3 regions of the Mycoplana sp. 10N416 genome follow, and region 2 is predicted to be linked to each of the others. Evidence: predicted binding sites of a transcription regulator. Region 2 holds the regulator's gene; each other region holds the start of a gene.
What was found. Region 2 encodes LexA, which represses DNA repair genes until DNA is damaged. Its sites were predicted from a motif close to TGTTCNNNNTGTGTTCNG; they were not measured.

Region 1: a site for LexA is predicted at 8,093-8,110, ahead of AC1DDS_RS21670 (DUF763 domain-containing protein). Genes of this name have one in related genera too.
Region 3: a site for LexA is predicted at 8,194-8,211, ahead of AC1DDS_RS21230 (DNA polymerase IV). Genes of this name have one in related genera too.

What each region holds. Positions count from the first base shown of each region.
Region 1 covers NZ_JBFTIM010000012.1:59,075-69,752, reverse strand. Annotated here, with positions in the region: gene AC1DDS_RS21720 (response regulator) at 181-537, opposite strand; gene AC1DDS_RS21715 (sensor histidine kinase) at 563-1,549, opposite strand; gene AC1DDS_RS21710 (DUF982 domain-containing protein) at 3,157-3,405, opposite strand; gene AC1DDS_RS21705 (Crp/Fnr family transcriptional regulator) at 3,854-4,564, shown strand; gene AC1DDS_RS21700 (DUF6894 family protein) at 4,604-4,846, shown strand; gene AC1DDS_RS21695 (Nramp family divalent metal transporter) at 4,932-6,149, shown strand; gene AC1DDS_RS21690 (hypothetical protein) at 6,151-6,495, shown strand; gene AC1DDS_RS21685 (PRC-barrel domain-containing protein) at 6,492-6,818, shown strand; gene AC1DDS_RS21680 (hypothetical protein) at 7,329-7,661, shown strand; partial or broken gene AC1DDS_RS21675 (hypothetical protein) at 7,707-7,969, shown strand; gene AC1DDS_RS21670 (DUF763 domain-containing protein) at 8,198-9,472, shown strand; gene AC1DDS_RS21665 (DNA-3-methyladenine glycosylase) at 9,472-10,014, shown strand; gene AC1DDS_RS21660 (DUF982 domain-containing protein) at 10,321-10,575, shown strand; gene AC1DDS_RS21655 (hypothetical protein) at 10,675-10,678, shown strand, end outside.
Region 2 covers NZ_JBFTIM010000010.1:119,001-129,678, forward strand. Annotated here, with positions in the region: glycine riboswitch at 140-239, opposite strand; gene gltA (citrate synthase) at 528-1,817, opposite strand; gene AC1DDS_RS20225 (ComEC/Rec2 family competence protein) at 2,089-4,665, shown strand; gene lexA (transcriptional repressor LexA) at 4,646-5,356, opposite strand; gene AC1DDS_RS20235 (YMGG-like glycine zipper-containing protein) at 5,565-5,822, opposite strand; gene AC1DDS_RS20240 (AI-2E family transporter) at 6,096-7,133, opposite strand; gene AC1DDS_RS20245 (SDR family NAD(P)-dependent oxidoreductase) at 7,260-8,018, opposite strand; gene AC1DDS_RS20250 (L,D-transpeptidase) at 8,220-8,804, shown strand; gene AC1DDS_RS20255 (ABC transporter) at 9,207-9,335, shown strand; gene AC1DDS_RS20260 (hypothetical protein) at 9,494-10,084, shown strand; gene AC1DDS_RS20265 (protein-S-isoprenylcysteine O-methyltransferase) at 10,383-10,678, shown strand, end outside.
Region 3 covers NZ_JBFTIM010000011.1:93,761-104,438, forward strand. Annotated here, with positions in the region: gene rnr (ribonuclease R) at 1-1,694, shown strand, start outside; gene AC1DDS_RS21190 (DUF983 domain-containing protein) at 1,805-2,260, shown strand; gene AC1DDS_RS21195 (NUDIX hydrolase) at 2,257-2,925, shown strand; gene AC1DDS_RS21200 (MFS transporter) at 2,938-4,122, shown strand; gene rpmG (50S ribosomal protein L33) at 4,224-4,391, shown strand; gene AC1DDS_RS21210 (PleD family two-component system response regulator) at 5,223-6,590, opposite strand; gene AC1DDS_RS21215 (response regulator) at 6,606-6,977, opposite strand; gene AC1DDS_RS21220 (DUF3572 domain-containing protein) at 7,120-7,416, shown strand; gene AC1DDS_RS21225 (hypothetical protein) at 7,416-8,072, shown strand; gene AC1DDS_RS21230 (DNA polymerase IV) at 8,215-9,501, shown strand; gene AC1DDS_RS21235 (L,D-transpeptidase family protein) at 9,616-10,678, shown strand, end outside.

The sequences.
Region 1 (10,678 bases), on a different contig from region 2:
AGCGGGTTCGATCCCCGCCACCCGCTCCGCCTAACAGTGCGTTGAGCTCCGTTTACAGCCTGCTGAAATATGACTCGGTTTTGGGATGCAGGGTCCGTTTTGCGCCACGAGCAGACATAGCTATGGAAAAGAAAGTAGCTGGTTCCGATACCCGATTGTGTAGGGAGAGCGGTCAAAAGATCAATCGACGCGCATCTGATGTAGCACCTGCAGCAGTCGCTGTTCGGTTGTTGGTTTGCCGACATTGGGTGCCCCCACGAGGACATCGCCGCCGACCAACTCCGGACGATCATAGGCACTGGCCAAGACGAACGGTACGCCTAGAGTGCGTAACGCAACCGCGACCGGCGTTACAGAACCGTCTTTGAGGTTCACGTCCAAAATTGCAACGGTCGGTATTTCGGCGTTCAATAGTTTAAGCGCGCTCTCGGCTGTCGCCGCAGGGCCAAGCACATTCCAGCCGTGGACTTCAAGCATCGACTTGAGGTCCATCGCGATCAGGAAATCGTCCTCTACAATAAGTACGATCTTGGGCATATGACCGGTCTCTTCATGAGACCGGTCACAACGGAGCAACGATCTCAACGGTTAAACCCGTCGGCGCATACTCGAGTTCCACCTGTCCGCCAAGTTCGTGGGTAGCAGCGAACTTAATGAGCTTCGTGCCGAACCCGGTGACGGTCGGCGAGGCAACCGGAGGGCCGCCGCTCTCTTGCCAGACCAGACGCAGACTTGGATCACTGGCTTCCTCGACGTCCCAGCGGATGCGAATCTGACCCCTTGGAGTGGAGAGCGCACCATATTTAACCGCGTTGGTCGCGAGTTCGTGCAGGATCAGGCTCAGAGACATGATTTGCCCCGAGGTCACCTTCACAACCGGCCCCGCCGCGATCTGAACTGCGGACCCCCTCTCGGAGTATGGCTCGAGCGTTTGCTCGACGACCTCCCGAAGGTCGATTTCGCCGCTGTCGGAGAAGGCCGCATCATGTGCCTCCATCAGCGCATTGAACCGGCCGAGGAAAGCATCGCGATATTCCACCCCAGAGCGGTTGTCGGCGGTGGTCTGACGTGCCATGGCCTGAACCAGCGCGAGCAGGTTCTTCATCCGATGCCGCAACTCGCCTAGCAATATATCTTTCTCCGCTTCGCGTTGACGTCGCGCTGTGGCATCCACGATGGTTAGGAGCAAGGTTCGGGTGTTGTTGTCGGGGTGGAATAGCTGGTGAGCACTGACGAGCATCGTCCTTCGGCCGACGTTCGGAAAGGCATGCTCCACTTCGTAGTCCACAACGGCTTTGCTTTTGGGAATGACCTCTTCAAGCAAGAGGCGCAGATCAGGAATGTCCCATTGCCGATTGCCCAGATCGTACAAATGTTGCCCGATCGTTTCATCGCGTTCCACCTTGAAGGTCGCGTAGAAAGCTCGATTGGCGGACTGGATGCACAGGTTTTGATCCAGTACCAGCAACGGATCGGGAACTGTGTCGACAATGGATTGTGCCCGGACATGGCCGTTCCGCAAAAGGCGATAGAGATCATCAACATCCATCAGCGCACCCTCACGCACAACTTTACACAGAATTCTATTACTGCGGGGTTGGGTTCGCAAATTCACTTTTTCGGATGGAGGGAGCGCACCGCTCATTACATCCCCTGCGAGCATTGGCCACCCTAGCACCTGGGAGCAATGTCGTTGGCGGCGCCAGTTCGTTTGGGCCGAATTCGGCGAGTTTTACAGCTAAGCCATTGCCGGAGAAGCAAGGTGGCTAGCTTCCCAAGCTGAACGTCAACTTACTTCGCGGGCATCCTTCTCGGCTCGAAGTTTGAATTCGAACTCAATCACGGGCAGAAACCTCAGCTTTTGACGTGTAGGGGCCTCCAGGAGTACTCTATCTATGCCTGCCGGGGCGGGCTCGCTGATCGGTGATCGGGTTTGGGAGGCCGGTCGCGCTTGTTCCGACAGGCGCCCGAGTCAGCTCAATGCCTAGCCGCCCTCCAGCGCCTTGCACGAGCCTCTCCCAGCGCATCCTGGAGAGCAACATCTACTGACGGATAATGTGCTCTTCTGCTAGTGCGATATGGTGCTCGGCCATCTCCATGTCGATAATAAAGGTGCAGAACATGGTGGAGAACCGACCTTAGTATCGGACCGGCGGCTTTCCGGGATGGTGCAGACTGGCCGATTTGCGGGCTGCTCTCTCGCGAACTACGGCATAGGGATTCAGCTTCTCGGCTTGCTTGTGCGGCGTCCGCGAACATGGCGGATTGTCCGTGCTGTACCCTCCCGCTCGAGCGTAAATCCGCATCAACATCTTGGTGTCCATGGTGCTCGCGCTCCTTTGTGCGCGATAAAACCGGAACGGCAAGATGGCAGCAAAGTTCCTGGGGGCGAGCGAGGCTGGGGCAAGAGCACTTCGAATTGCCGTAACTAGTAATGCCTTCTCAACATGACCTCAGCCCGGCTGAGGACTTCTTCATACGAGACGCGGTCCACCCTGGTTGTGCCCTGCAGCCTTCCGACCCTCGGGAAGGGCTTTCCGGTTACGCAACAACAGTGGCTGTAGCATTAACTTACTTGTGGGGACCCTAACCGGCATATCAACGCCATAACTCCCACCGTTCCCGGTCCCGGTAGCTTCGCCAAGAACCGTTTTGCCGTTGACGCCTATGAGACTCTGCGAGGACAGGAGGGCAACTCCCCGATCAAATGCAGAACAATGAACGGATCGTGGTGGCCCGAACGGTAGAGGCGAACGACCTGCCTGGCCAAAGCCCGCGCTTCCTGGCTAGTAGGCGGGAGTTCGGGGTTCTGGTTGGCCAGGTGGAATATCCCTCGCATCACGCTGATATCCTCGGCAGAAAAAGCTCCCACGTGGCTCCAGGCGTCGTCCTTGACGGCAAACCTGTGTTTGGCAGCTGCAGTAGCGCATTGGGCAAGCAAGTGCCGTAAGACCAATCCATGCTGATAGAGTTTCGTAGTATAGAAGGTGAGCCAGCGTACATTGTTTTGATTGGAAACAAACCACGGCTCGGCAGAGATCGATTGCACGGTGCTACGGATTGCTTGTTCTCTGTCGTTTCGCTGCGTGACAGTAGCGGGGAGTGTCCTAATGCTCATCTGCGCCCTCATAGATCCTGGATTGCCGGAGGAGATAATCATTTCCTGCGTATGGGAAGCTCGGAAGCTTCCGCAGCGCGAATAAAGGCTTCTCTCGCTTCAATTCGGGGCGTAACGCGGGCAAACACAGCATCGCAAATACGCTTTGCCTCTGCATAGGCGCTGCCACGTGAGCCAGGCCAGCTATCGAGCCATTCGGCGGCGTCACGTGTGCTCCGAATTCGTCGGAATTGGCCTGGCCCTCCCAGCTCAACTTCTACAAACTTAGTCCAGTAGTACGGGTCCATGCTCCACTCCTGTTGCTGCAGCGCGATCGGTCGCGCTCCTCCGCTACAGTCATGCCGGAGCGTCAAAGTCGCCTGGTGAAAATGCTAGCCTGCGGGGCAGAATCTCGATCTCTCGGGCTTCCGCTACTGTTCAGACCGTAGCTTCCAGGGAGCCATGCGCGTTCTGAGGGCTTATACTTCTCACGTTTTGAGGCCGATCCCTCAATTAGTCTGCCAGCGTACACGCTCCCTCATCAACTGGGTTCGTGCACGATTGTCGCCAGCAATACCTCCAGCCGCCTGGCGGCTCGCGTTTTCCTGTTCGCAAGCACTTCGCTCCTGCGTCTGCGGAACATAGTGCCTTCGCTGCGGTTGGGGCATGTTGCGACTAATCAGCTTTCGACCGAACCTGAACGTCACCGCGGATGATCCGCGAAAGCCCTAGTCCCGATAGAAAGGGGCCGCGGAGATGCCAAATCAGGACTTCCTGCGGAGTAAACTACTTGCTCTGCTTCCGACCGCCGACTTCGAGCAGATCGCGCCAGATTTGAGGCAAATTGAACTACGTCGCGGGGCGACACTTGCGACAGCTGGCGAGCGGATGAAACATGTCTATTTTTTAACGTCGGGCATTGGTGCTGTCGTCGTCAGCACTCCCGAAGGACACAAAGCTGAAGCGGGCTTGTTTGGCTGGGACGGCTATGTTCCGACTTCTGCTGTGACTGGAGTGGAGATCAGTCCGCACGATGTGAACGTTCAGGTGGCGGGCGATGCCGCGGTAATGAAATACGACGCCTTTTGCGGCTGGATGAAGCGAAACAGAAGCTTTTCAAGAGTTATGGTCCGTTCCATCGAGTGCTTCTCTGTGCAATTGGCCCATACCGCTGTCTCGAACGCTGTCCATGACGTCAACGAGAGATTGGCTCGGTGGCTGCTGATGTGCCACGATCGCATGCCGACAAATGAAATTGCTTTAACCCATGAGTTCATTTCGATTATGCTCGCAGTTCGGCGGCCGAGCGTCACAACCTCTCTCCACGTGCTGGAGGGGAACGGCTTTATCAGCGCTGAGCGCGGGTTTATTACGATCCGGAATCGAGCGGCTCTAGAGGAGTTCGCCCATGATGCCTATGGAAAGCCAGAGCAGGAGTACCACCGCCTGATGCTGAACCTCTTCTGAAGGAATCAGTGCCTGGCAGCTGGTCGCATTCGGTGGAAGATGCGTTATTTTTTCAATATTCGACAGACGGACGGTGTCATACTCGATGAGGAAGGCGGAGAGTTTGCCGATCTCTACGAAGCTCACACGAGCGCACTCGCCGCCGTACGCGAGTTGGCGGCAGCCAAAATAAAGTCTGGCCAAGCCATTCCTGACCAGCACATGGAGGTTCGAGACGAAGACAACGCGTCGCGGGTGAAGCTCTCTTTTCATGAGGTGGTGCAGGCACTGCTTAAACGTTGAGGGTTCGAACTGGTGTGAATCTCGCCCGCTGCAAAGCCATCCGTCTCGGACCCTAGAACGATATTGATCCTGCGTCGGAGATGCCATGAAGAAATTGCTCGAGATTTCGCTTGGAATCGTGACCAGCGTCGGTGGTTTTTTGGAGACAGGGTCGATTGCGACCTCCGCCCAGGCCGGGGCGGCCTACGGCTTCGCACTCATCTGGGCCGTTGTCCTCGGAACGGGATGTCTGATCGTTCTCGTGGAGATGTCCGGACGGTTCGCCATCGCTAGTCACTATACGATCGCTGATGGCATCCGGGACCGCTTCGGCTCCAATCTTTTTATCCTCATCTTCGTTGTGATTTCCATCGTGAATCTGATGGTGCTCGCCGCCGAAATCGGCGGTGTGGCGCTCGGCCTTCAGTTTCTGACCGGGTGGAGCTTTCAATGGTGGGCGTTGCCTGTCGCCTTCGCCGTCTGGCTGCTTTTGTGGCGCGGCACATTCGGAACGATCGAAAAGGGAGTATCGGCGCTCGGGCTAATCTCACTCTCGTTCGTCATCGCCATGTGCGTCATGGGGCCGCCGTGGCGCGAAGTGGCCAGGGGCGCACTACCGTCTCTACCCGACAAGAACGGAGCGCATTACGCCTTCATCACAGTCAGCATCCTCGGAGCGACGATCTCCAACTATCTGTTCTTCTTCTATTCGTCCGGGGCCATCGAAGAAAAGTGGGACAAATCGTATTTTGGAATCAACAGGATCACCGCGACGCTCGGCATGGCGTTTGGGGGCGCGCTCTCCGTCGCCATCATCGTCCTGGCTGCCATGGTCTACCCGCCCCGCGGCATCGAGGACATCGAAAGCTACGAACAGATCGCGATGATCCTGACCCCGGCCCTCGGCACCTGGGGCATCTACATCTTTTCCCTCTCGCTTCTGATCACCTGTTTTGGCGCGGCCCTGGAGCTGAGCCTCGCCCAAGCCTATATCACCGCCCAGGGGTTTGGCTGGAACTGGTCCGAGGACGCAAAACCGAAAACCGATCCCGCCTTCAGCCTCGTCTACACGGTCGCCATCGTTATCGCCGTCATCCCCATTGCCGCCGGTCTCGATCCCCTGCGGGTCACCATCTTTTCCATGGCGGTCACCGCCATAAGCCTTCCTCTCGGCGTCATACCGTTTCTGTTCCTGATGAACGATAGGGCGTTCGTTGGCGACCATACCAATGGCTGGATAGGCAACGCAGTCGTCCTGTTCATCATTGGCCTGGCCTTCGTTCTCGCGATCGTCACCGTACCGCTGCAAGTTTGGGGAGGCTGACGTGCACCTGGTGCGAGACGTTCTCGACAAGCAGCTCGTCGACAAGGCAAGGGTTCGCGTCGGAAGGGTCGACGGCATCGTTCTGCGCCTCGACGAGTTCGGGCGGCCGAAGGTTGAAGCGGTCGAGCTCGGCACCTCGACGGTGGCCAGGCGGCTACTGATCGGCGTCGGCCTTCGCACACTCGCCCGCGGGCGGGGCGGCGGATATCGGCTCGCCTGGTCTCACGTCGCCGACGTCGGCGTCGACATAACCGTCGATGTCGAGCGCTGGGAACTGCCGTTGGAGCGTTGGCAGCAATGGCTTCGTCGACGCGTTCTGCGCTGGATTCCGGGCGGGCTGTCATGAGCGAGCTGTTTCTCCAGGATTTGCTGGGCGCACGGGTGTTAGGGCCGGACAATGCAGTGGTTGGACGCATCGAGGAAGTCGTCGCGGAGGCGCAGGGCGGCGAACTCCTCATCGTCGAATATCACGTCGGGAGCTTTGCGCTTCTTGAGAGCCTGGCTTCGTCTTCACTCGCTCGCGCCGTCCTCGGAGCTGTCGGCCTGCGCTCAGGTGAGGGACTGGCTGTTCCCTGGGAGCAACTCGATCTTTCTAACGCAGATTCACCGAAATTGCTTTGTGACCCGCGGCGACTGGAGCCGCCTCGTCGCTCGTCTACAATCGGCTAGAATGGTCTTGATGATTAGTCCCAGCAGTTTTGTCCCGGGCGACAAAAGCCTCGTAGGATCTAAGGTGGTCTGATTCGACCTCAGCGACCTGGCAAAACCTGCGATGTCCGCTTGCGGCGCTCAGCGGACTGTCAACATTCAGGAAATCGCAAAGGCGACCTGAATGCCGGCCTTGGCGGCGTGTTTCGGTCGTGGCTACTTCAGCGAACCGGTGGGGACCGACCAAAACGGGCATCCTCCCCCGCGCGCCGCCAAGCAGATCGTTGCCCGAGCCGTTGTACCGCTTCCACCGAGCAGAACGTCGAGGGCGGCCTGGCCCCAGATCGCGTCGTTGCTTCCCCCGCCATAATACCGTCGTGACCCTTGCCACCGTCGAGCCGGTCGTTGCCACAGCGCAGCGCGCTGGCCGGTTTTGTTTTTTTAAGTCCGCACCGGTCGAGCGCGCCCAGCCGTTCATCCGAGGTTCAGGCCTGGTAGTTCAAGATGCAAGCCTAAGAGGATGCGTCGATGATGAAGCAGCTATTGTCCTCACTTGCAGCCGGAGTGCTGGCTGCATCTTTCGCCCTACCGCTAAACGCCGCGCCAACCTTCGTGCCGAAAGCAGAGCAAGTGCGGACCGGCGATGTCGAGCAGGTCAGACACCGAAGCCATCGTCATTGGTATGGTGATCGTTACTGGAACCACCGCTACGCCGGTCCCTGCGGTTACTACCGCAGGTGTTACAATCGCTATCCCGGGTATTACCGCTATCCGGGCTATTACGGCTATCGCTATCCCGGCTATTACGGCTATCGTGATCCCTATTATCGCCGGTCAGGCGTGACAATCTATTTTGAGTTCTAGCCGGCACACTCGGCACACGCCCCGCTGAGTGACCCTGGCCGCACCGAGACGTTCGAGACCGTCATGAATGGCGAGACGACGATCGAGCGGCCCGTTCCTGGAGAGGTCATCTGGCGAGACGACGTCGGCGTCACATGCCGGCGCTGGAACTGGAGGCAGGGAACGCGCACCCGATTGGAGGCTGCCGCCGCGCATGTGGTCCTGTTAAAGAGCCTTGAGACAATGCCTGACGACGCACTTGGAGAGCGTCGGATATGCTGGTGGAAGGGCTCAAGATGCTGATGCCTGGTTGCTCGGTGTCAGCTTAAAGGATTGCCGTCTAATGGACGAGTTTGTGCGTTTTCCGATACAACGACGCAGCGGCAGCACGTCGTCATATCGCAGCCCTCATGTGCTTTGCCTATTGTCTCCATCATGGTCCAGGCTTAATCACGAACAAAGGTAGAACGGGATTGAGGACGGTGACATGAAGGCATCCGAAACTCCATGCCGCCCCTTTGACGCCGGACGGTGCGAGCAGCAACAGGCTTGATGAGTTGACGAGACGAGCAGGCAGCGCTGATCTGCCATTGCATGGCGGCAGGGTCCCAAGGTGGCTTGGGGACCGAATGACCCGCTTAGGCGCGGTCATCACCCAGGCGATCGTCCATCATTACGGGCGCGACGAATATCTGCGCAGGCTGGCCAATCCGTTCTGGTTTCAATCCTTCGGTGCGGTGATGGGGATGGACTGGCATTCGTCCGGTATCACCACCAGCGTCATCGGCGCGCTGAAGCGAGGTTTATCGCCGCTTTCCGGGGAACTGGGAATTCATGTCTGTGGTGGCCGCGGTGCTCAATCGCGAAAGACGCCGCAAGAGCTCATATCGATCGGCGACCGCGTAGGCCTTGACGGAGTTCAGCTTTCCACCACCAGTCGGCTCGTCGCTAAGGTGGATAGTGCGGCGGTCCAGGACGGATTCGATCTCTACTTGCACGGATTCGTTGTCGCGAATGACGGCAAATGGGTTGTCGTCCAACAAGGAATGAATGGCGAGAAGCGCCAGGCGCGGCGATATCATTGGCTGTCCGAAGGACTGACCAGTTTCCTGGATTCACCGCATGCTGCCATCGAGGGCAAAAGCCAGGGACAGATTGTCAATTTGGCTGACGCACGCGCCAACCTGTCCCGCAAAGGACAACTCGACTTGCTCGCGTCGCTGGGACCGGACAGAATCGTTCGCGAACTTGCGTTGTTGGAGAGAGAACCGCCCAACACTGCAGAGGGGCAAGAGCAGTTCGAACTGCCGCATCTAGTAATGCCTTCTCACCATGACGTCCGCCCGGCTGACGTTAACATGCGTCGTCTTCATGGCAATCTGGCCGCCGCCGCCGATCGGGGTCCGGTGGATTTCGAGAATCTTCTGCTAACGCCAGGTGTCGGAGCAAGAACCGTGCAGGCACTGGCGATGGTGGCGGAAGTCGTCCATGGCGCTCCCTATCGTTTCTCCGACCCTGCCCGATTTTCGCTCGCGCATGGGGGGAAAGATCGCCATCCATTTCCTGTCCCGCTGAAAGTCTACGACGAGACGATCGGCGTCATGAAATCTGCCGTACAGAAGGCCAGGCTGGGGCTGGGCGAGGAACTGCAAGCGTTGAAGCGGCTGGACGACCAGAGTCGGCGGCTCGAGCGGTACGTGACGGGCCCCGACCTAAAGGAAATCGTGGCCGGAGAATTCCAACGATCCAGTCAGTTCGGTGGCCGAAGCGTGTTCGGCTGGGAACCAGATTCTGCGTCAGAAGACCAAATCCAAAATGGATATCAACGCTGATGCATGCGGACTTCTTCCTACGAGACGCGGTCGCGGTTGCTGCCGATCTTCTTGGTGCCCACCTGCTGGTCGACGGTGTCGGTGGCATGATCGTCGAAACCGAAGCCTATCGACAGGACGACGAGGCATCTCACAGCTATCGGGGGCAAACGCGTGCCAACGCACCTATGTTTGGTGAGCCAGCCCGAGCCTACGTTTATCGGTCTTATGGACTGCACTGGTGCCTGAATTTTGTCTGCGAGACGGGTAGCGCGGTCCTGGTTCGTGCGCTCGAGCCAACGCATGGGGTCGATGCGATGATGGCGCGACGCGGGACGGATGACCCATACAAGCTATGCGCGGGGCCTGGAAATGTTTGCAAAGCGCTCAGCGTGACTGGCGAAATGAATGGACTTCCAATTCACGAACCACCCTTTTTGCTGGCGCTTCCCATAATTCCACCCCCGGTGGCAAGGGGCACTCGGATTGGGATCACAAAAGCGGTTGAGCGACCTTGGCGATTTGCGGTGCAAGGCTCGCGCTACCTAAGCAAGCACATTTGACGTCCCAGGGTCGGCTCTCTTTCGCTACTTCTCGCGTTCAATCGGATCGAGATCGCTTCTCCTTCGAGGAGCGATCCGAACCGTCCCGTCTTAGGCCACTTTAATAAAGGCAGTCTCAAGCTGCGAGAACGCCCTGGCAAGGCGACCGAGGTGGGTTTCAGGACGAGCGCGGCACCTCTTCCCGCGCACTAGGACGGTAGGTCGGGGCGGCCCGGCTTTTTTGTTGTCTAGATCTTTCCGGTTCCGGAACAGCGGTCGCGCATGTGCGTTTTCGCTAAAATTCTGGAGCTTGAAGGAAAGCGCGACATGCCTCTGAAGTTGGATTGGCCGAAGGGTGGTGCGATCGACCTGAAGGGGGCCGGCGGCTTTGCAGTAGTCCGCAGCACGCACGAAGCGGCCGTCTATCTAACCAATTGCTGGCCGATCGTGAAAGGGCCTGCCTTCAATCGGGCATTGGATTTAGTCGGCAGAAACTTCGATGAGGAGATAGACGACGAAACCGTGCGCGTGGCGTTTGTGGCCGCAGCCGAGGAGGCGGAAGTTTCGGTTCAACTTCATTGAAGCAAGGAGCGGCTTGCAGACGCCCTTAACTGGAGGCACGGCGATGACGGCTGACACGTTATACGCGGACCAAAAGCCCAAGGAGATTAACAGCACCGCGTGG
Region 2 (10,678 bases):
CCAGTCTATTGGCGTGCGTCTGCACGCCGGCTCATCCCTACGGCGCTTGTGCGCCGCTTTTGTGAGCCCCCTCTGTCCCTTCGCCTGAGATTGTTATCCCTTCGGCGGGCGTGTGAACGCCTCTCTCCAGAGTCCTGTCGGCACCTTGCTGGTCCTTTTGCCTGAGAGTTTCCGGGGCGGTTGCTCCTTCGGCACCAGCCATCCCGTTTCGGGCGGCCGGTTTCTCCCAGCGAGGTCATCGCCACATAAGAGCGTCGGCGCAATTTTGGCAAGAGCGTTGCGTCGCCGCGGAGCAAATATTTGTCGTCCTTTGTCGCATAGCGGATTCTGGTGCCGCAAATGGAAGCCGTCGCTGCGTTGTCGTTCTCAAAATCGCCCCAACACCTGGTTCTGCCCAGCGGTTGCTATGAGGGCGAGCAGCCGCATTCTCGTTTGCGGACGCCAAACAAAAACCCGTCGAAATACATCGACGGGTTTGCCGGTGGACAAGGTCCGGTCTGGTTGACCGGACCGCATCGATGTCAGCCTCAGCGCTTCGAGACGGGCACGTAGTCGCGCTTGGGGGCGCCGATGTAGAGCTGGCGCGGGCGGCCGATGCGCTGCTCCGGATCCTCGATCATTTCGTTCCACTGGGCGATCCAGCCGACGGTGCGGGCCAGTGCAAACAGCACGGTGAACATCGTGGTGGGGAAGCCGAGCGCCTTGAGCGTGATGCCGGAATAGAAGTCGATGTTCGGGTACAGCTTCTTCTCGATGAAGTATTCATCGGTGAGCGCGATGCGCTCCAGTTCCATGGCGACTTCCAGCATCGGGTCGTCCTTGATGCCGAGTTCGCCAAGAACCTCGTGCGTCGTCTTCTGCATGATGCGGGCGCGCGGGTCGTAGTTCTTGTAGACGCGGTGGCCGAAGCCCATCAGGCGGAACGGATCGTTCTTGTCCTTGGCGCGGGCAACGAATTCCGGGATGCGATCAGCCGTGCCGATCTCCGCCAGCATGTTCAGCGCCGCCTCGTTCGCGCCGCCGTGAGCCGGACCCCAGAGGCAGGCGATGCCGGCTGCGATGCAGGCAAACGGGTTGGCTCCCGAAGAGCCGGCGAGGCGTACCGTCGACGTCGACGCGTTCTGCTCATGGTCGGCGTGGAGAATGAAGATGCGATCCATCGCCCGCGACAGGACTGGGTTGACGGTGTACTCCTCGCAGGGCACGGCAAAGCACATGCGCAGGAAGTTCGACGCGTAGTCGAGATCGTTCTTCGGGTAAACGAACGGCTGGCCGATGTGGTACTTGTAGGCCATCGCCGCGATCGTCGGCATCTTGGCGATCATGCGTAGCGATGCAACCATGCGCTGGTGCGGATCGGTGATGTCGGTGGAGTCGTGGTAGAAGGCCGACAGCGCGCCGACGACGCCGCACATCACCGCCATCGGGTGGGCGTCGCGGCGGAAGCCGGTGAAGAACTTCGACATCTGCTCGTGCACCATCGTGTGGTGGGTGACGCGATAGTCGAAGTCATCCTTCTGCGCCTTGGTCGGCAGCTCGCCGTAGAGGAGCAGGTAGCACGCTTCCAGAAAATCGCCGTGCTCCGCCAGTTGCTCGATCGGATAGCCGCGATGCAGGAGAACGCCTTCGTCACCGTCGATGTAGGTGATTCTGGACTCGCACGAGGCCGTCGAGGTGAAGCCCGGGTCATAGGTGAAAGTGCCGGTCTGCTTGTAGAGCGTGCCGATGTCGATCACCGACGGACCGATTGATCCGGATCGCAATGGCAACTCCACCTTCTTGTCACTGACAGTGACTTCCGCGCTCTTTCCCGTCATGAGGATCTCCATCTGCTGGTGTGGCACAGGCAGTGCCGATCGTGGGCGTGCCGCTTTGCTAGCCCAAATTGCCTCACGTGCCAAGCAAGACGAAGGCTGCATTTGTGCAATGCAAAAACAAACATTCCGGCATCGCAATATCTACTCTTCCTCGCCAGTTGCAAGCAACTTATGGGCGAGATTCGAGAATTGTGGAGGGGGCATTCTTTCTCGGAGATCAGGCGCATTGGCGCCGAATTGGCAATTGCAAATCACAATCTGAAGTTGCATTATGCTGCTGGATGTGGCTGGGGCGGAGGCCATGGGGGAGGGAAACGCTACCAAAGTCGCAGTCCCGGCCGCCAGCGCGGCCCGGACCCCGCAGAACCTGCAGACGGCGAGCCAGCCGGTCGCAATCGCGAGCGGCCGAACGGTCATGCTTGCGGGGCGGCGGGGTGGTGCAAAGCGCTGGTTTGCTGGCGCCCTGTCGTCGGGGTTAGCAGCCTGGGAGCGGGAGCGAGACCATGGCAGCGTCTTTCTGTTCGTTCCCGTATTCATCGGCACAGGGGCATGGACCTGGTACGCGCTCGCCCGCGATCCGCCGCTGGTGCCGCTGCTGATCGTACTGCTTGGATTCGGGCTGATCGCGGTGGTCCTGCGGCATCGCCAGACTCTCCTGTCCTTTGTCACGCGCGCGGCATTCCTGCTGCTTCTCGGAATCGCGCTCTCCGCGGTCGAAAGCTGGCGGCTTTCCACCGTCATGCTGGATCAGCCGGTGACGACGACGATTACGGGGAGGGTGCTGTCTCGCGAAGCCGATGACCGCGGCCGCCTGCGGTACCGGGTGGCGCTGCTGACGACCGACGGCCCGACATTGCGGCGTCCGCCCGACCACGTCAGTCTCCTTGCGCGCAGTCCCCATACGCCGCTGCCGATCGGCAGCGGGATCGTCGGACGCGCGCGGCTGAATCCGCCGTCGGGACCGGCGTTGCCGGGTCTCAACGACTTTGCTTTCGACGCCTATTTCGCCGGAACCGGGGCTATCGGATACTTTTACGGCAAACCGGCGGCGACGGAGTTGAACCCGCCGGCGCGAAGTGAAACCGCATACGGTGCAGCAAGCCGAGTGGTGGCCGAATGGCGGAGTGCTATCACGCAACACATTCGTGGCCGCATCGGCGGCGATGCAGGCGCAATTTCTGCCGCCTTGATCACGGCCGAACAGCGCGGCATCAGCCCGAAAACGGTGGAGGCCTTGCGCCAATCGGGCCTCGCGCACGTTCTGGCGATTTCAGGGCTCAACATGGTGCTTGCGGCGGGCACTTTTCTGGTCGGCGCCCGACTGCTGCTGGCGCTGGTTCCGGGCGCAGCCGAACAGTTCCCGATCAAGAAAATCGCAGCCATCGGCGGGTTGATCACGGTCACCCTTTACATCCTGATCTCCGGCGGGGCGGTTTCGGCGGTCCGCTCGTGGCTGATGATCGTCGTCATGCTGTTCGCTGTCCTGTTCGACCGCACCGCCATCAGCCTGCGCAATGTCGCGCTGTCGGCACTGATCATTCTGGCGGTGACGCCTTCCGCGGTCACCGGTCCCGGCTTCCAGATGTCCTATGCGGCAACCCTCGGTCTGGTTGCGGGCTATGCTGCCTGGCGCGACTGGTCCGCGCGGCGCCACAGGTGGATCGGCGATCGATCACGGATGCTTTCGGTTGCATCTGCGTTTGCCGGTGGGATTCTGCTGTCGTCCCTGATCGGCGGGGTCGCAACGCTCGTCTATTCCATCGGACACTTCCATCGCATCCCGGCCTATGGCCTTGCCGGAAACCTTCTTGCGATGCCGATCACTTCGTTCATCGTCATGCCGACGGCCGTCATCGCCATGCTGCTCATGCCGCTCGGGCTGGACGGCATTCCGCTCGCGATCATGGGACGGGGCGTCGACTGGATCATCGCCATGGCCAATTGGGTTTCCGGCTGGGGCGGAGAGGTAGTCACCGGCAGATTGCCCCCGCTGGCATTCGCGCTCATTGCAGCAGGTGGCGGGTTCCTCTGTCTGCTTCGCACCCGTCTCGCGCTCATCGGCCTTTTACCACTCGTCTTCGGCGTGGCCGTTGTGGCCGTCCGTCCTTCGGATGCGCCGCCCGAGCTTCTCGTATCGGAGGACGGTCGGCTGGTGGCGCTCGTCACGCCGGGAGAGGCCGCCACGAATCGGTCGAAGCCGCCCGATTTCATCTACGATCAATGGCGTCGCGCCCTTCGCATCGAAAGCCATCGTTCGCCATTGTTCCTGACCGATGAAGATGCCGCGCAACGGGAGCCCGCGGGCGGAGGTGGCGCGGGCATCGGTCGCTCGGAGAACTTGGTCGGCCAAGCAGCACCGGAAGCGAGCTCGGGTGCACGACAGCGCCGAAGTACGGAACGGGAAGTGGTGCTTGACGCTGCTGCGATGGCGCGTGCGCGCGCTGACATGCGTGCGGCGTTCGCCACAGCCGCCAACGACAAGCGATTCGTTTGCCGCCGCAAGGCGTGGTGCGCCGGTGTTGCGCCGGCCGGTTGGCGTGTCCTCGCGGTCGAGGACCCGGCCTTTCTCGGAACTGCCTGCGACAGTGCCGATCTCGTGGTCGTGCCACGATACCTTCGAATGGAAACCTGCCGTTCGGGCGCTCGACTCGTTTCGGCGCGCAGCCTGCGCCGCACCGGCGCCCTTGAAATAACGCCGCAGCCGGTCGATCCGACCGGCCGCGCAAGTTACAGCGTCCGCAATGCTGTCACGACGCTTCATCGCCCCTGGAGCCGGCACCGTCTGTACGACTGGCGGACGAACACATATCTCGACTTAGAAGACGCAGTCAGTGATACCGGCGAATGAGGCCGACGAGCTTGCCTTGAATCTTCACCCGGTCGGGGCCGAAGATGCGGGTCTCGTAGGCAGGATTGGCGGCTTCCAAAGCAATGGAGGCGCCCTTGCGGCGGAAACGCTTCAGCGTCGCCTCCTCGTCGTCGACGAGAGCCACGACGATCTCTCCCGGGTTGGCGGAGTTGGTGTTGCGGATGATGACGGTATCTCCGTCGAGGATCCCGGCCTCGATCATCGAGTCGCCCTTGACTTCAAGCGCATAATGCTCGCCAGCGCCGAGCATCTCCATGGGAACCGCGATGTCATGGGTGTTGTTCTGGATTGCCGAGATCGGCACGCCGGCGGCGATGCGCCCCATGACCGGAACCGAAGCCGACCCGTCCGCGGCCGCGGGCTTGGCCGGGGAGGGCGCCGTCGCCGGCTTGCCAAGGCTTCCTTCGATGACGGACGGGGAAAAGCCACGCCGCGCCTTCAGGCTCGGAGAATAGGCCTCGGGCAGCTTTATCACCTCGAGTGCGCGCGCCCGATTTGGCAGCCGGCGGATAAAGCCGCGCTCCTCGAGGGCGGTGATCAACCGGTGAATGCCCGATTTCGAGGCGAGATCGAGCGCATCCTTCATCTCGTCGAATGACGGCGGAATGCCGGTCTCCTTCATCCGCTCGTGGATGAACAGGAGCAGTTCCTGTTGTTTGCGGGTCAGCATGGCTCGTCACCCAGAATCGTGAAACAAATCCAGAACAGACACTATCTGTTCCATATGTGTTCCGCAAGGGGGCAAATTTCAATCAAAGGTGCAGTCGCTCGTTTGAAATTCTAAGCTGTGATACCGGCGGGAAATTCCATTGTCCGGGAAAGACCTTATGAGGGACAAGGTCTTTCCCTGTTCAACTGCGACACGGCCGGTGAGGCTGTTATGGGCACGCGGCGACGTAGCGGCGGCCGTAGCGATCGCGGTAGTAGCAACGACCAGGCTGTCCGGCCACATGGCCGATGACCGCGCCGGAAACACCGCCGATGGCGGCTCCGACGGCGGCGCCGCGGACGTCATTGGTGATGGCGCCGCCGATCACGGCGCCGGTGGCTGCGCCGATGCCGGCGCCCCTCTCGGTTGGCGTGCAGCCGACGGCTGCGAGCCCGGCCAGAACGAGCACTAGGGAAATCTTGGTCATGTCCATTCCTTCCTCTCTCGTTGATTCTCTTGCCTCTCGTAATCTTGTCCATCCGAACGAACGGTCAAGTGTAATCCGGTTTTTCGGCCAGGTACAACCGCTCGTGGCGCGGCGGCCCAGGCAGGTTATTGGTTCTGTCTCTTCTCAATCGGCGGCCGGCAAGTACGGGGCAAAAAAGCCCGCTTTTCCGATTTTGTGCTGACACCACGATTGTTGATCGGCGTTACAGTTCCCGCGGTGAGCTAGTATCCGCGGCCATTCCGGTCAGGCAGCTCAAGTCCTGTCGCGGCGGTCCAAAGCGGCAACAGCGTCATCATTCACGGTACTGGACAGGAGCACGGCGATCCAGCGGGTCGCCGGCACCTGTGCTGCGTATTCGATGAGGCAAATCAGGATGGGAACGCCAATGAAGGCACCCGGAAGGCCCCACATGAAACTCCAAAAGAACACGGAGAAAATCACGGCGAACGGTGAAATCGCGAGCGAAGCACCGGTCAGCCGTGGCTCCAGGTAGCTGCCGATGACAAATTGGATAAGGTTCAGTCCGACGAAGACGAACACTGCGGATTGCCACGAATCGAACTGGGCAATCGCAAACAAGGTGGGGAAGACCGTCGCCACGAATGGCCCGAGGAAAGGAATGTAATTGAGGGCGAACGCAATCGCTCCCCAGGCCGCAGCCAACTCAAGACCAACGAACCGGGCGAATATCCAAACGACCAACCCCGTCAGGATACTGGCAAACGTACGCACGGCCATGAAGCGTCGAAGCTTGGCACCGATCCTTCTGTTCGCCGCCAGAATCCGCGCACCGTGCGGTTGGACGCTCGGCAACAGCAGGCGTCGCTTGACGTCCTCCACTTCCAGAAGGCCGAGCATGACGGATATGAAGATCACCAGCGTGAAACCGGCGAAACTGTTCATGCGTCCGGCGACCCCTTGCAGCAATCCGACGAGCGTGCCGACGTTGAACCGCTCTGCCAACGGGCCGGCGATCGCCACACCATGCTCTTCCAGCCATTGGGCCCAATCGAGGTAGATCGTCTGAAAACGGCCGGCGTTGAGGAACAGCCAATGCCCGAGGACACCCAGCCCCCAGGCAATCGACGACCCCACGGAGACCACCGCGATGATCGTCACGGTCAGCGCTATGAGCAGCGCAAGCAGCCGCGGCATCACCTTCTGGAGGGCGGCCTGGACCGGCCATATCAACGCGATGACCAGAATGGAAAACGCGAACGGAACGAAGACCGATTGTGCGGCGTGCAGCAGCGCAAGAACGAGTATGCCGGCGGTTATCAGTCCGGTCATTTGTCCTTGTTCTTTGACCATCCACAGTTCCCGATCTTGGTCGGCAAGACTTTACGCGGGGTCCGATGCGGACCGCAAGACCTCGTTCAGTACCCCTTCGATCTGCCAGGTCAGCCGTCGGACACGCTAGTGTGCGCTATAGGCACCGTCCACGAGATGATAGCTGCCCGTGATGAAGCTCGCCTCGTCCGAAAGCAAGAAGCAGACGAGTGCGGCGACTTCCTCCGGGCGCCCTCGTCGCCCCATCGGCTGCAGCGATTCCATCCGACGGCTGCTCGCCAGTTGCGGATGCTCCGTCAGGAGCGGGGTTTCGATCCAGCCGGGACCGACGGCGTTGATGCGGATACCGAACTTGGCATACTCGATTGCCGCGACCTTGGTCAGTCCCGTTACGCCGTGCTTTGCCGCGGTATAGGCCACCGTGAACGGCAGCCCGACGCAACCGAGCACGGAGGAGACGTTGACGATCGCGCCGCCACCGGATGCCATCATGGCGGAAATCTGATGCTTCATGCCGTAGAAGACACCGTTCAGGTTGACGTCCATCACCTTCTGCCAGCCGTCGATGGGATAGTCCCCGCTGGGGAGCCGCGGCCCGTGGATGCCGGCATTGTTAACCGCCAGATGCAAGCCGCCGCATCTTTCCACCGTCGTTTCGACCAGCCTCCTGACCGCTTCGGCGTCAGTGACGTCCACCGCGACCGCATGGGCCTTGTCTCCGTGCGCACCACGAATCTCGGCTGCAATGCCCTCTGCGGCGTCATGGTCGATATCGGCAAGGACAACCTCGGCGCCCTCGGCGGCTAGGCGTCGCGATATCGCGGCGCCTATTCCCGAACCAGCGCCCGTCACGATCGCGACTTTTCCGTCGAAGGCAAACGCCATTATTTCATCCCTGTTGACTGCCACGGCCAGTCGAACAGAGGCCGCCCTTCGACGCAAGGGGATTCGTCGGAAGCGGAACCGACATGGTTAGTCGGCACATTTTTTCTTCCGGCTTCAATCAAAGGGAGAGACTTGGCCGGAGCGCGCCGCAATGGTATGCCTAAAAAAGGCAGGGGTTCGTCTGATCGCTAGCAGGTGCAAATGGACAGGAACTTCATGACACGTCGGGGATTCGTGTTCCTGGGGCTGGGTTTGCTGGCTTCTGGATGCAGTTCGACCTTCGGGTCGGCGGGATATCCCTCCATGTCGACCTATCGCGTAGCCTCCCAATACCGTCGTCGTCAGGTCGCGTATGATGGAAACGAGGCGCCTGGCACAATTGTCGTCAATACCTTCGAACGGTACCTTTATCTCGTCGAGGGCGGTGGCCGTGCGATCCGCTACGGCGTTGCCGTCGGCGAAGAGGGGCTGACGTTCCGGGGGGAGGCGACCGTGGGTCGCAAGGCGGAATGGCCCTCCTGGAGGCCGACAGACGACATGATTCGGCGCAAACCGCGGCTGGCGCAGTATGCGGGCGGCGTGGAAGGCGGACCGCACAATCCCCTTGGAGCGGCCGCGCTCTATCTCTACCAGGGCAAACAGGACACCATGTACCGGCTGCATGGAACAAATGAGCCGTGGTCGATCGGACATGCGGTCTCGAACGGATGCGTGCGCCTGACGAATGAGGATATCGTCGATCTCTACAGCCGTGCGCCCGTGGGAACGCGAGTGAAGGTCATTTGACAATACATCCGGAAGGAATAGGCCAAGCTCCATGTGTTTCCTGTGTTCCAGGCTATAAATTCCAAGCCTTCCGCCAGTTTTGCGCCACGGTTATTCCGACTTGGCGCTGTCATGCAAACCCTTACGGGCCCCTAGTTGATGGGGGACACGGTCTACTGAACAATCGGAAGCGACGGTCCTTTCGCAAAGAGCCGCCGCAGGAAGCGGAATCGCACCCTGCAAGAGCGCGCAGGCTAGTCATTGATCACGGCTTGAAACAATTCGTTGATAAATCTGATCTTGTCAGCTCTTTGCAGCGATTAACTTTGTGTCCATTCCGCACTATGCCTTTGTTGCTTTTGAGGTTATTAGTAGTAGCGTTGCCTTCCAAAACCTATTCCGTTCCAAGGAAAGGACATGTTGATGAGCAGACTTCTAATCGTGACAGTAGCAGTACTTTCCGTTGTCAGTCTCAGTGCCTGCGGCACAGTCGGCAAAGGCAAGGGCAAAGCCCCGCCACCGGTCGAGCAGCCGGCACCCGTATATAAGTGACAACCAGCCTTGGATCGGGGAAGTGCCTGGCGGCACTTCCCCTTTCTGTGCGCTCTCTCCGGCAAAACGCTAACGGCTGTTGCCGATGGCAGGCGAGGGTGCTTTCCAGCCAAATTTAGGCTACCTTGACCGTGGCACCGGTAAATGGAGCGTGTTCTATGACGCTGGGAAAGAGCCATGCATTGCTTATAGCCGCCCTCGCGCTTGTGCTTGCATCCTGCCAATCCGAGGACAAGCCGCCGCAACCCCGTTACGTTTCGGATTACCGCGGCTATACCGGGGCACCCGAGGGGGCAACGCAGCGCAGCGAGAAGCTCTATTTTATCGAGTTCCGCTCACGCTATGCTCTGAGTTACGGGCACACCTATGTGATCTTCGGGCGCGCCGACAAGTCCGGCAGGATGATCAATCCCGAAGTCGCGGGCCTTGCGCCGGCTTCTACGGATGCAGCCCCCTACGTTCTCGGTCATTTCCTGCCGGTGCCGGCTGAGACCGGAGCGAGTGATGGCGATCTCGAGGAGGAATATCGCTCTGCAAGTTGGCGCGTCAAGTTGACCGAGGCCGAGTACCAGAAGACCGTCGCATTCATTCGGCAATTGAAGGCTAAGTCCAAGTTCTGGCAGGCGACCGTCAACAACTGCAACGCCTGGACCGGGGAAATCGCAAAGTCCATGGGTTTCAAAACCCCGCCAATCTGGCTCAGGCCGCAGCAGTACATCACAGAGCTTCGCGAGATGAATACTGGCTGAATCGGTTGCCTGGGATCGACGGGAAACGGGCATCGTACAAAGACCGGTGAAATGCCAAGCCCTGTGGCACGGCATGCTTATCTCAAAGACCGCGACGCGCTCTGGGCCTAGTGATGCACCTGGTTCTGCGCGCTGATTGCCGTTGGAGTGGGAGGAAGGGAGCCCTGCTGGGGGATCGTTTCGTCTCGGGCTTCATCCGGCCACGTCTGTATATCGTTGCGGACTATTCACTTTTCGTCTTGTCAGAGACAAAATCCGCTGTGCAGTATGAGCGAAATTTAGCAGGCCCTGAATCTAAATGAACTTATCTGCTGCCGCAATCGGTCAAACACTATGGGTGCTCGGCGTTATTGCCTGGTACGTTATCCGCTACCCGTTCGAGCGCCGCGCCAAGCGCGTTCGGATCGTCACGAACCGCCGTTCGTTCGTCGACATGTTCGGGCTGGTCGCGGCCACGCTAGGGCTCGCTATCATACCCGGCATCTACGTCGCCACCGGCTTTCCTGAGGCGGCCGACTATCCCGCCCACATGTGGGCCATTCCAGTCGGGGCGGTTTCGTTCTTCTCCGCGATGTGGCTTTTTCGCCGGACCCA
Region 3 (10,678 bases), on a different contig from region 2:
GCGACCTCGTCGAAATCGACGTCGTCCGCATTGGACGCTATGGATTGCCGCGCGCACAGATCAAGTCGGTCATCGGCTCGGTGGCCTCTGAAAAAGCGATCTCGATGATCGCAATCCACGCCCATGGCATTCCCCACGTTTTCCCGGACGGCGTGATCAAGGAAGCAGCCGATGCCGGGCCGGCGACGATGTCGCACCGCGAGGACTGGCGTGACCTGCCACTGATCACGATCGACCCGGCAGATGCCAAGGATCACGACGACGCCGTCTATGCCGAGGCCGATACCAGGCCCGAGAACCCCGGTGGTGTTATCGTCACGGTGGCGATTGCGGACGTCAGCTACTATGTCCGTCCCGGTTCGGCGCTCGATCGGGAGGCGCTCAAGCGCGGCAATTCCGTCTACTTCCCCGACCGCGTCGTGCCGATGCTGCCGGAACGGATTTCCAACGATCTCTGCTCGCTGAAGGAGGGTATCGACCGCCCTGCTCTGGCCGTGCGCATGGTCTTCTCCAAGGAAGGACGCAAGGCAAGCCACACTTTCCACCGCATCATGATGAAAAGTGCGGCCAAGCTCTCGTATCAACAGGCGCAGGCTGCGATCGACGGTGCGCCCGACGACAAGACCGGGCCGATCCTCGAAACGATCCTGAAGCCGCTCTGGAACGCCTACCATATCATGACCGTCGGCCGCGACCGGCGCCAGCCGCTCGAACTCGACTTGCCGGAGCGCAAGATCCTGCTGAAGGAGGACGGCACGGTCGATCGTGTGTTCGTCCCGCCCCGCCTCGATGCCCACAAGCTGATCGAGGAAATGATGATCCAGGCGAACGTCTCCGCCGCCGAGACGCTCGAGAACAAGCGGCAGGCACTGATCTATCGCGTCCACGACGCGCCCTCGCTTGCCAAGCAGGAAACCCTGCGCGAGTTTCTTGCGACATTGGACATCGCGCTCGCCAAGGGCGGGAACATGCGATCGAACCACTTCAACGGCATCCTCAAGAAGGCCGCCGAGAAGCCATACGAGCAGATGGTCAGCGAAATGGTGCTGCGCTCCCAGAGCCAGGCCATCTACAGCCCGGAGAACATCGGCCATTTCGGCCTGAACCTGATGAAGTACGCGCACTTCACCTCGCCGATCCGCCGCTACGCCGACCTGATCGTACACCGGGCCCTGGTCGCCTCTCTGAAGCTCGGTGAAGGGGGACTGACGACCGGTGAAGAGGGGGCGCTGGACGACATCGCCGCGGAGATCTCGACCTTCGAGCGCCGCGCCATGGCGGCGGAGCGCGACACGGTGGACCGGCTGATCGCCCATCATCTCGCCGGCCGCATCGGCGAGGAATTCGACGGCCGGGTGTCGGGGGTCACGAAGGCGGGACTATTTGTCACTCTCCCCGCCTATGGCGCCGACGGCTTCGTGCCTGTATCTACACTCGGCCGTGATTATTATCTGTTCGACGAGGCGCACCAGGCGCTGACGGGAGAAAAGACCGGCCTTGGCTATCGATTGGGGGATGAGGTACAGGTCCGGCTCGCAGAGGCCGTGCCGCTTGCCGGAGCCCTGCGGTTCGACATGTTGAGCGAGGGGCGCAAGATGCCGACCGGCACACGCTCCTTCCACAAGGCGGGTCGGCGCGAACGCGCCGGCTCACGGCGCCAGCCCGGTACGCGCCCGCCGCGCGGCAGACGTTAGAAGACACGGCGTCCACGGCGACGCGCATCTAAGACTTGAAGCCACGCCGACCGCGACCGAAAGTTGGCAGGCGCTAGGCCGGCAAGTGGCGCCGGCAGAAGGACATGGATATGCAGGCGACGTTTCAACAGACGAAAATTGGTCCGGACGCTTCGGGATACGACCGTCCGGTCGGCCGGGCGATCAAACGCGGCCTGCTTAACCGCTGCCCGTCCTGCGGTGAAGGACGCCTGTTCAGGGCGTTTCTCAAGCCGGTCGACGACTGTTCGGTCTGCGGCGAGGAGATGCTGCACCATCGCGCCGACGACCTGCCGCCCTATATCGTGATCACCATCGTCGGTCATATCGTTGTCGCTGGCTACATGATGACCGACCTCATCTTTCCGTTCCCCACCTGGGTGCACCTTGCGATCTGGGCTCCCCTGACACTCCTGGGGGCGCTAGGGCTCATGCAGCCGGTCAAGGGCGGCGTGATCGGCCTGCAGTGGGCACTCAAGATGCACGGGTTCGGCGGCGAGGCCGACAAGCTTGGGGACGGCGTTACGCTTCACGACCCGGCCGCATGACGAAACCTGCCCCCCTGCGGCCGGTGGATGCCGCCTCTGTCCTCCTGATCGACCGATCGCAGGACCGGTTTCGCGTTTTGGTGGGCAAGCGCAGCAGCAAGCACGTCTTCATGCCTGATGTCTACGTCTTTCCAGGCGGTCGCCGTGACCGCCACGATTCGCGCACGCCCGTCAGCGCGCCGCTGCATCCCGCCGCTATCGAACGGCTGGCCTTGCACACACCGGCGCGCACGAGGCAGGCGACGCTGCACGGGCTCGGCGTTGCGGCCCTGCGCGAACTTCACGAAGAGGCCGGATTGACCATCGGCAATCACGTCTCCGGCAAACCGGGCGCGTTGCCGTTTCTCCCCGATCTCTCGGCTCTGCGCTTCTTCGCCCGCGCGATCACCCCGCCGGGCCAGTCGCGTCGGTTCGACACGCGTTTCTTCGCCCTGTTCACCGATGAAGCCGAGATCGACCCGACGGCAGCAGCGGACAGTCACGAACTCCTGGATCTACGCTGGATCGACATATTCGAGCAGTTAGATGTCGATATGCACATGATCACCATCCAGGTGCTCGAAGAACTGAAGCGGTGCCTGCAGGAGGACCCGTCCCTGCCGTTCGGGACACACGTGGCTTTCTTTCGGAACCATCGCGGGCAGGTTGTCCGCAATACGCTTTAAGGCCATGTGCTGATGTCAAAATCGCAGTCCGGCAAAAAGACCCCGGTGGACAGCATTCACTGGCGGTCGCTCTTCGCTGCGATCGCAGCGATTTCGGCCGTCGGAATTGCGATCGGCCTCGGCCTGCCGCTGCTCAGCATCATCATGGAAAAGCGCGGCATTCCCTCGACGCTGATCGGCCTGAATTCCGCGATGGCGGGCATCGCTTCGATGCTCGCAGCCCCCTTCACCACGCAGATCGCGCATCGGTACGGCACATCGACCACAATGGTGACGGCGATCGTCCTGGCCGCCGCCAGTTCACTCGGCTTTTACTTCATCCAGAATTTCTGGCTGTGGTTTCCGCTGCGCCTGGTGTTTCACGGCGCGATCACGATGATCTTCATCCTGTCGGAGTTCTGGATCAACGCCGCCGCCCCGCCGCGCCGGCGCGGGCTGGTGCTGGGCATCTACGCGACCGTGCTCTCGCTGGGCTTCGCCGCTGGCCCGCTCCTGTTCTCCCTGCTCGGCAGCGACGGGCCCCGCCCCTTCGCCGTCGGTGCCTTTGTAATCCTGCTTGCGGCCGTCCCCATTCTGATCGCCCGCAAGGAAAGCCCGACCATCGAGGAAAAGCCTGAACTGCATTTTCTGCGCTACGTCTTCCTCGTGCCCACGGCCACGGCTGCGGTGTTCATCTTTGGCGCGGTCGAAGTCGGAGGCCTGTCGCTGTTTCCGATCTATGCGACGCGCATCGGCTTCAGCGAATCGCAGGCGGCCCTGCTCCTCACCGTCATGGGAATCGGCAACTTCATCTTCCAGATCCCGCTCGGCATGCTCTCCGACCGGATGAAGGACCGGCGCAGCCTGTTGTCGATCATGGCACTGATCGGCCTGATCGGCGCTGCGTCACTGCCGCTCCTGGCGGAAAACTGGCTGTTGATGGCGACGGTGCTGCTGTTCTGGGGCGGCTGCGTGGCCGGTCTCTATACCGTCGGCCTCAGCCATCTCGGATCCCGCCTCCACGGCGCCGACCTTGCAGCCGCCAACGCTGCCTTCATCTTCTGCTATGCTGTGGGCACCGTCGCCGGACCGCAGGCGATCGGCGCGGCCATCGATATGGCCGGCGCGAACGGCTTTGCATGGGCAATCGTGTTCTTCTTCGGACTCTATGTCGCACTTTCCCTTGCCCGCATGGCAATGCGGCCAAAACGGGCTTGACTTTTCGGGCGCGATTTGTAGTTTCGCGCCACATTTAGAGTTCAACGCCGTGGAACCGGACTGGTCGTCCACGGCTTCGTTTTTGTAAAGGCAGGACGACCATGGCCAAGGCTACCACCATCAAGATCAAGCTGCTGTCGACGGCCGACACCGGCACTTTCTACGTCACGACGAAGAACAGCCGCACGATGACGGAAAAGATGACCAAGACGAAGTATGACCCGGTCGTGCGCAAGCACGTCGAGTTCAAGGAAACCAAGATCAAGTAAGCTTGATTTCTTCGGTCCTTAAAAGGGCGCCCGCGCAAGCGGCGCGCCCTTTTTCATGTCCGGCACTCCACCCGACAAGCACCGGACACCACCGCCTTGCAAGCGATCTCGGCACAAAGTCTTTCAATGGAGGATGGTGAAAACCACGACGCCGCCTCCTTTCGGAAGCGGCGTCAAATGGGGGCCGGCTGAGGAAGACCACGGCACGAGGATTCCGCTTATGTCGTCACCAGCCGGCCGACCCCACGACCCAGGAGATGCGGCGGACCTAGCATCATGGGGTAACGTAACCGGTAAGGAGCTCTTACGCTCGCCTTTAAGGAGAGGATTGCGCGGAATTGAAAAAAAATCAACGAAATCTTAGGCGCCGCCGACGCGCCGCCAGCAGCCATGGTTAATTCGTTTGCCTACACCACAGGGAATCAGGCGAAGAAAACGTTATGATTTACAACAATATTTATCGGCGAAATCAACAACCCCCAGATGCATATCGCCGGTACTATATGCCCTGACGCCGGGTAACCCCATCCACCCCGCATTCAGAAGACGTTGAATACATTAACAAACCTAAACAGTATTATAAATTACTAAAAGTAGCCAGGACGGAAAAATTTCGGCGCTCCCTACAACACATGGGTTAGCAACCGCCGCCGGCTTGCTGCCCCTCGGAAACTTGACCCGTGATCAGGTTTCGCCAAGGAAAGCTGTGGAAAACAAATTCTGCAGGGAGACTGTGTTTTATTTGCCACGCAACGCACCGTGCGATTCGATCGGTGAAACGACTGTGCGGGCAAAAGGGCACCGGCGAAGGCCGGCCAGGGATATGAGTTGCTACGCGGCGGCGGCCACAACGCGGTTGCGGCCGCTTCGCTTGGCTTCGTAGAGCGCCTTGTCCGCACGCTTCATCAGCGCGTCGGGCCCATCACCATCCGAAAGAAGCGACGCGATACCAAGCGAAGCCGTCACTTGCAGGGCGGCTGCGACGCCTGGTACCGAGAAGGGTTCCTGTTCGATCGTCATCCGCAGCCGCTCTGCGACCGCTGTTGCCGTCTCAGCCGAGGTATCCGGCATGACAAGCACAAATTCCTCTCCGCCGTAACGGCATGCGAGATCAGCGCCGCGCACGGCGGTCCGCAACCGGTTTGCGAACTCGCGCAGGACCGCATCGCCGACATCATGGCCGTACGTGTCATTGATGAGCTTGAAGCGGTCGATGTCGGTGATGCAGACGGACATCTTGCGACCACGCGCCATCGAGCGGTCCACCAGCAGCTTCAAGTGGCTGTCGAGATAGCGGCGATTGTGCAATCCGGTCAGGCCGTCGATGACCGCGAGCTCGATCGACTGGGTCACGCTGGAGCGAAGCCGGTCGTTGTAGCGCTTCCTGCGGATCTGGGTCAGGCTGCGGGCCAAAAGCTCATTCGGCTCGATCGGGCGCATCAGGTAGTCCGTCACGCCAAGATCGAGCGCGCGAACCACCATGTCGTCATTGTCCTGTTCGGAGATCAGCAGGATCGGCAGGTAGCGCGTGCGCTCCAGCGACCGCAATTGCGAACACAGCCGCAGGGGATCGTACTCGGTGAAATTGGCGTTGACGATGACGAGCTCGAATGGATTTTCCGCAGCCTCGAACAAGGCCGCCTGCGGATCGGACATGCAGGTGACGTCGGCAATCGGCCGGAGCGCGCGGACGATCCGCTCCTGCGAGCTGCCGCGGCCGTCCACGAGCAGGACCGAGCCGGGTTCGTCGCCGAGGGCAGAAACAAGCCCCGCCTCCACGCCAATCGCGTGAGCGGCCGCCGCCCGCCCCCTCAGTTCGTCGGTCAAGGTCTTCAGCCGCACCAGGCTCTTCACCCGCGACATCAGCTGCAGGTCGTTCACCGGCTTGGTCAGGAAGTCGTCGGCACCGGCCTTGAGCCCCCTCACCCGGTCCGAAGGCTGGTCGAGCGCCGTGACCATCACGACGGGGATATGCGCCGTGCGCGGATTGTCCTTGAGACGCTCGCACACCTCGAACCCGTCGATGCCCGGCATCATCACGTCGAGAAGGATGAGGTCGACTTGGGTTCGTTCGCAGATCGCAAGCGCATCGTAGCCGTTTGCCGCCGTCAGCACGTCGAAGTATTCGGCCAGAAGCCGTGCCTCCAGCAGCTTGACGTTGGCGGGAATGTCATCGACGACGAGGATGCGTGCTGTCATCGTCCCGTCCCCGCCTCAGGCGTCGCCCAGATAAGTCTTGATCGTTTCGATGAACTTCGGCACCGAAATCGGCTTGGAGACGTAGGCCTCGCATCCCCCCTGGCGGATTCGCTCCTCGTCGCCCTTCATCGCGAAGGCCGTGACGGCGATCACGGGGATGACGTGCAGTTCATCGTCCTCCTTCAGCCACTTCGTCACCTCGAGGCCGGAGACCTCCGGCAACTGGATGTCCATGAGAATCAGATCGGGGCGGTAGCGGCGGGCGAGATCGAGGGCTTCCATGCCATTTCTGGTCTGGATCGTCGTATAACCGGACGCCTCGATGAGGTCCCGGAAGAGCTTCATGTTAAGCTCGTTGTCCTCGACTATCATCACCTGTTTCGGCATTACACGTCCTTGCCCCTCACTCCAGCTTTGCAACGCCCCCAAGAGAGATATAAGTTGCCGCAATGCCGAATTCACCCAGCACGATCCTTGCGAAGATAGCGGCATTTGGTTGACCAAAAGGTAACTTTTCCGGGAAATTGCCATGCAAAGCCAAAAAGATACATCGGTCCAGGCCGCCGAATCGACGGCGATCGCGGTCCTCGCCTGGCTGGCCGGCGAGCCGGAACTTTTGTCCCGCTTCCTGGCCTTGACCGGTGTCGACCCCTCGGCTGTACGCGCCGCGGCAACCAACCGCGGTTTCCTTGCCGGGCTTGTCGACTTTCTCATGGGCCATGAGCCGACATTGATGGCTTTCTGCGAAGCGACCGGGACGAAACCGGAGCAAGTGGTGCGCGCGCACGCCAGCCTCAGCGGTGGCAGCCACGACGGCGGCTGGTGATGGCCGGGGCCCCGTTCATGCTCGACCACGTTCGCCTTGGCGACAGGCCGCTGCTCGTCTGCGATATCGATGAGGTCGTGCTCGAATACCTTTCGCCGTTCGGCGCCTTCCTGCGGAGCCACGGCCACGATCTGCTGCCACGCTCCTTCCGGCTGCACGGCAACATCATCGACAGCGCAACCGGCGAGGCCACCCTCGATGCGGTCGTCGATGCGCTGCAGGAGGATTTTTTCGCCACCCAAGAGGCCTGGCAGACGCCAGCCGCCCTTGCCGTCGAAACCGTTCAGTCCCTTGGCCGCGATGCCGACGTCGTGTTCCTGACCGCCATGCCGCCCCGCCATGTCGCGGCGCGCCGGCGTCTGCTCGACCGCATCGGCCTCGCCTTTCCCATGGTGGCGACGGAGGAGGCGAAAGGCCCGGTCGTCCACGCCCTGCATGGCGCCCGAAACCTGCCGCTCGCCTTCATCGACGACATCCACTTCAATCATCTGTCCGTCCAGCAAAGCGCACCCGAGGCGCTGCTCGTGCAGTTGATGGCCAACGAGGCGTTCCGCGCGATGGCACCCGACCCGGGCGCGAACGTCCTGCGCGCCACCGACTGGAGCCACGCGGCGCGGCTGATCCGCAGCCACTTCGCAAAACCGGCAGGCGGGTGATGCGAGTGCCGGGCCGCGCCGGCGAGGTTACGAACGGAAATAGCCGCGACTGCCCTCATGCAATGCTGTGGGTTCAAGCGCGGGCTCTTGAGACTCATCAACCAGGACGCTAATCTGCGAATGTTCAACCTTTGTTCTCGACATGCAGCAAGCTGAGACGCGTCATCCTGGTTTTTGTCGCGATTGCCTCGCCGGGCAACCGCCAACGCAACGCCGTTGCCAAAAGTGCGGCAGCCCCCGCCTCGTCTATCATGACGAGCTCTACGCCCTGACGCTCGCCCACATCGATTGCGACGCCTTCTATGCCTCGATCGAGAAGCGGGACAATCCCGAGCTTGTCGACAAGCCGGTGATCATCGGCGGCGGTAAACGCGGCGTCGTCTCCACCGCCTGCTACGTCGCCCGCATCCACGGCGTGCGGTCGGCGATGCCGATGTTCAAGGCGCTGGAAGCGTGCCCGCAGGCAGTCGTGATCAAGCCGGACATGGAAAAGTATGTTCGTGTCGGCCGCCAGGTCAGGACGCTGATGCAGGAACTGACGCCACTCGTGCAGCCGTTATCGATCGACGAGGCCTTTCTCGAACTCAAGGGCACCGAGCGGCTGCACCACGATCCGCCGGCCCGCGTGCTCGCCCGCTTCGCCCAGCGAGTGGAACGCGAGATCGGCATCACGATCTCGATCGGTCTGTCCTACTGCAAATTCCTCGCCAAGGTCGCATCCGACCTGCAAAAGCCGCGTGGCTTCTCCGTCATCGGCCGGACCGAGGCGATCGAGTTCCTGCGAGCGAAATCCGTTCGCCTGATCTGGGGCGTCGGCAAGGCGTTCGCCGAGACGCTGGAACGCGACGGCATCCGCGAGATCGGTCAACTCCAGACGATCGAGGAAAACGAGTTGATGCGGCGCTACGGCATCATGGGCAAGCGGCTCTACCACCTCTCGCGCGGGCAGGACGACCGGGAGGTCCACCTGAACGACGCGGCCAAGAGCGTTTCTTCCGAAACAACCTTCTTCGACGACATCTCCGCCCAGGACGATCTCGTCACTCACCTGCGCCGGCTGAGCGAACAGGTGGCGGTCCGCCTGCGCAAGGCCGACATCGCCGGTCACACGGTCGTCCTGAAACTCAAGACCGCCGACTTCAAGAGCCGCACGCGCAACCGCAAGCTCGAAGACCCGACGATGCTCGCCGACCGGATCTTCCGCATCGGCATGGAATTACTGAAGAAGGAAGTCGACGGCACCAAGTTTCGCCTGATCGGCATCGGCGTCACCGACCTCTGCGATCCGCAGCGCGCCGACCCGCCCGATCTCGTCGACCCGGCCGCCAGCCGGCGCGCCGCAGCGGAAGCGGCGATGAACTCCTTGCGCGACAAGTTCGGCAAGACGAGCGTGGAAACGGGTTACACCTTCGGCAAGGACCGCCGGTAACGATACGCGGCAGTTTTGCTTGCGCGGCGGCGACAATCGGCAATCATATAGGCTTCCTTAAAGGTGAGGCGGTAGCCTCGGCATATCCCCAGTATCGCGTAAGGGACGGGACTCATGCTTTTGCGCCTCGCCACCGGGATCGGACTTCTCGCCCTGACAGCCACCACCGCGCTCGCCGCAGCGATCGAAGGGCCACTGCAGATCATCGTCTCGAGAGACCAGCAGACGCTGAAGGTCTATGACGGCGACAGGATGGTGGCGAGCACGAGCATCTCCAGCGGCATGCCAGGGTTTACCACGCCGACGGGCATCTTCTCGATTCTGGAGAAGAAATCGATGCATTACTCCAACATCTATGACGAGGCGCCGATGCCTTTCATGCAGCGGCTGACCTGGTCGGGCATCGCCTTGCATGCATCGGATCATGTCCCCGATTACCCTGCCTCTCATGGCTGCGTCCGCATACCCGGCAAGTTCGCAAGGGAGCTCTTCAGGATGACTCGCCTCGGCGGCCATGTTCTGGTTGCCGGCCGCGAGGTCGAACCCCGGCCGATCGAGCATCCGGCGCTGGCCCTGCTCAGTTCAGCACACCATTCCTCCGACACGGCGCTGCTGTCGGGTGTGACGCTGCGAGCGGCAATACCGGAGACCTCGACCGACGTCGTCCCCATCGCCATCGGCGAGCCCACCACCACAGAAAGCATCGCGCGCACACCGCCGGCGGAGCGGGTGCGCATCCTCCTGACACGCCGGACCGGAAGCGACACGCTCAAGGACGTGCAGGAAATGCTGAACGGGCTCGGCTACGATGCAGGCGTGCCGGACGGGAAGCATGGCGCACTGACGATCGCTGCGATCCGCGCCTTCCAGGCGGCCGAGGGGCTGGCCGTCGACGGGACCTTCACGCCGGTCTTGGCCGAAGCGGTTTTCCGAAAGGCGGGCCGCGACCTGCCTCCGAACGGCAAGCTCTTCGTACGCAGCAACTTCGATCCGATTCTGGAAGGCAATATCACCATCATCGAGCCGCAAATCGAACTCGGAACGCACTTCCTGCTCGCCCGCGGGGTCGACGGCGGGGACGTCGACTGGCTCGGGGTGACGATGGACAACGACCTGCCCTACGGCGTGCGCAGCAGCCTCGGCATCAAGGATCCAGGCATCATTGAAGTGTCGACCG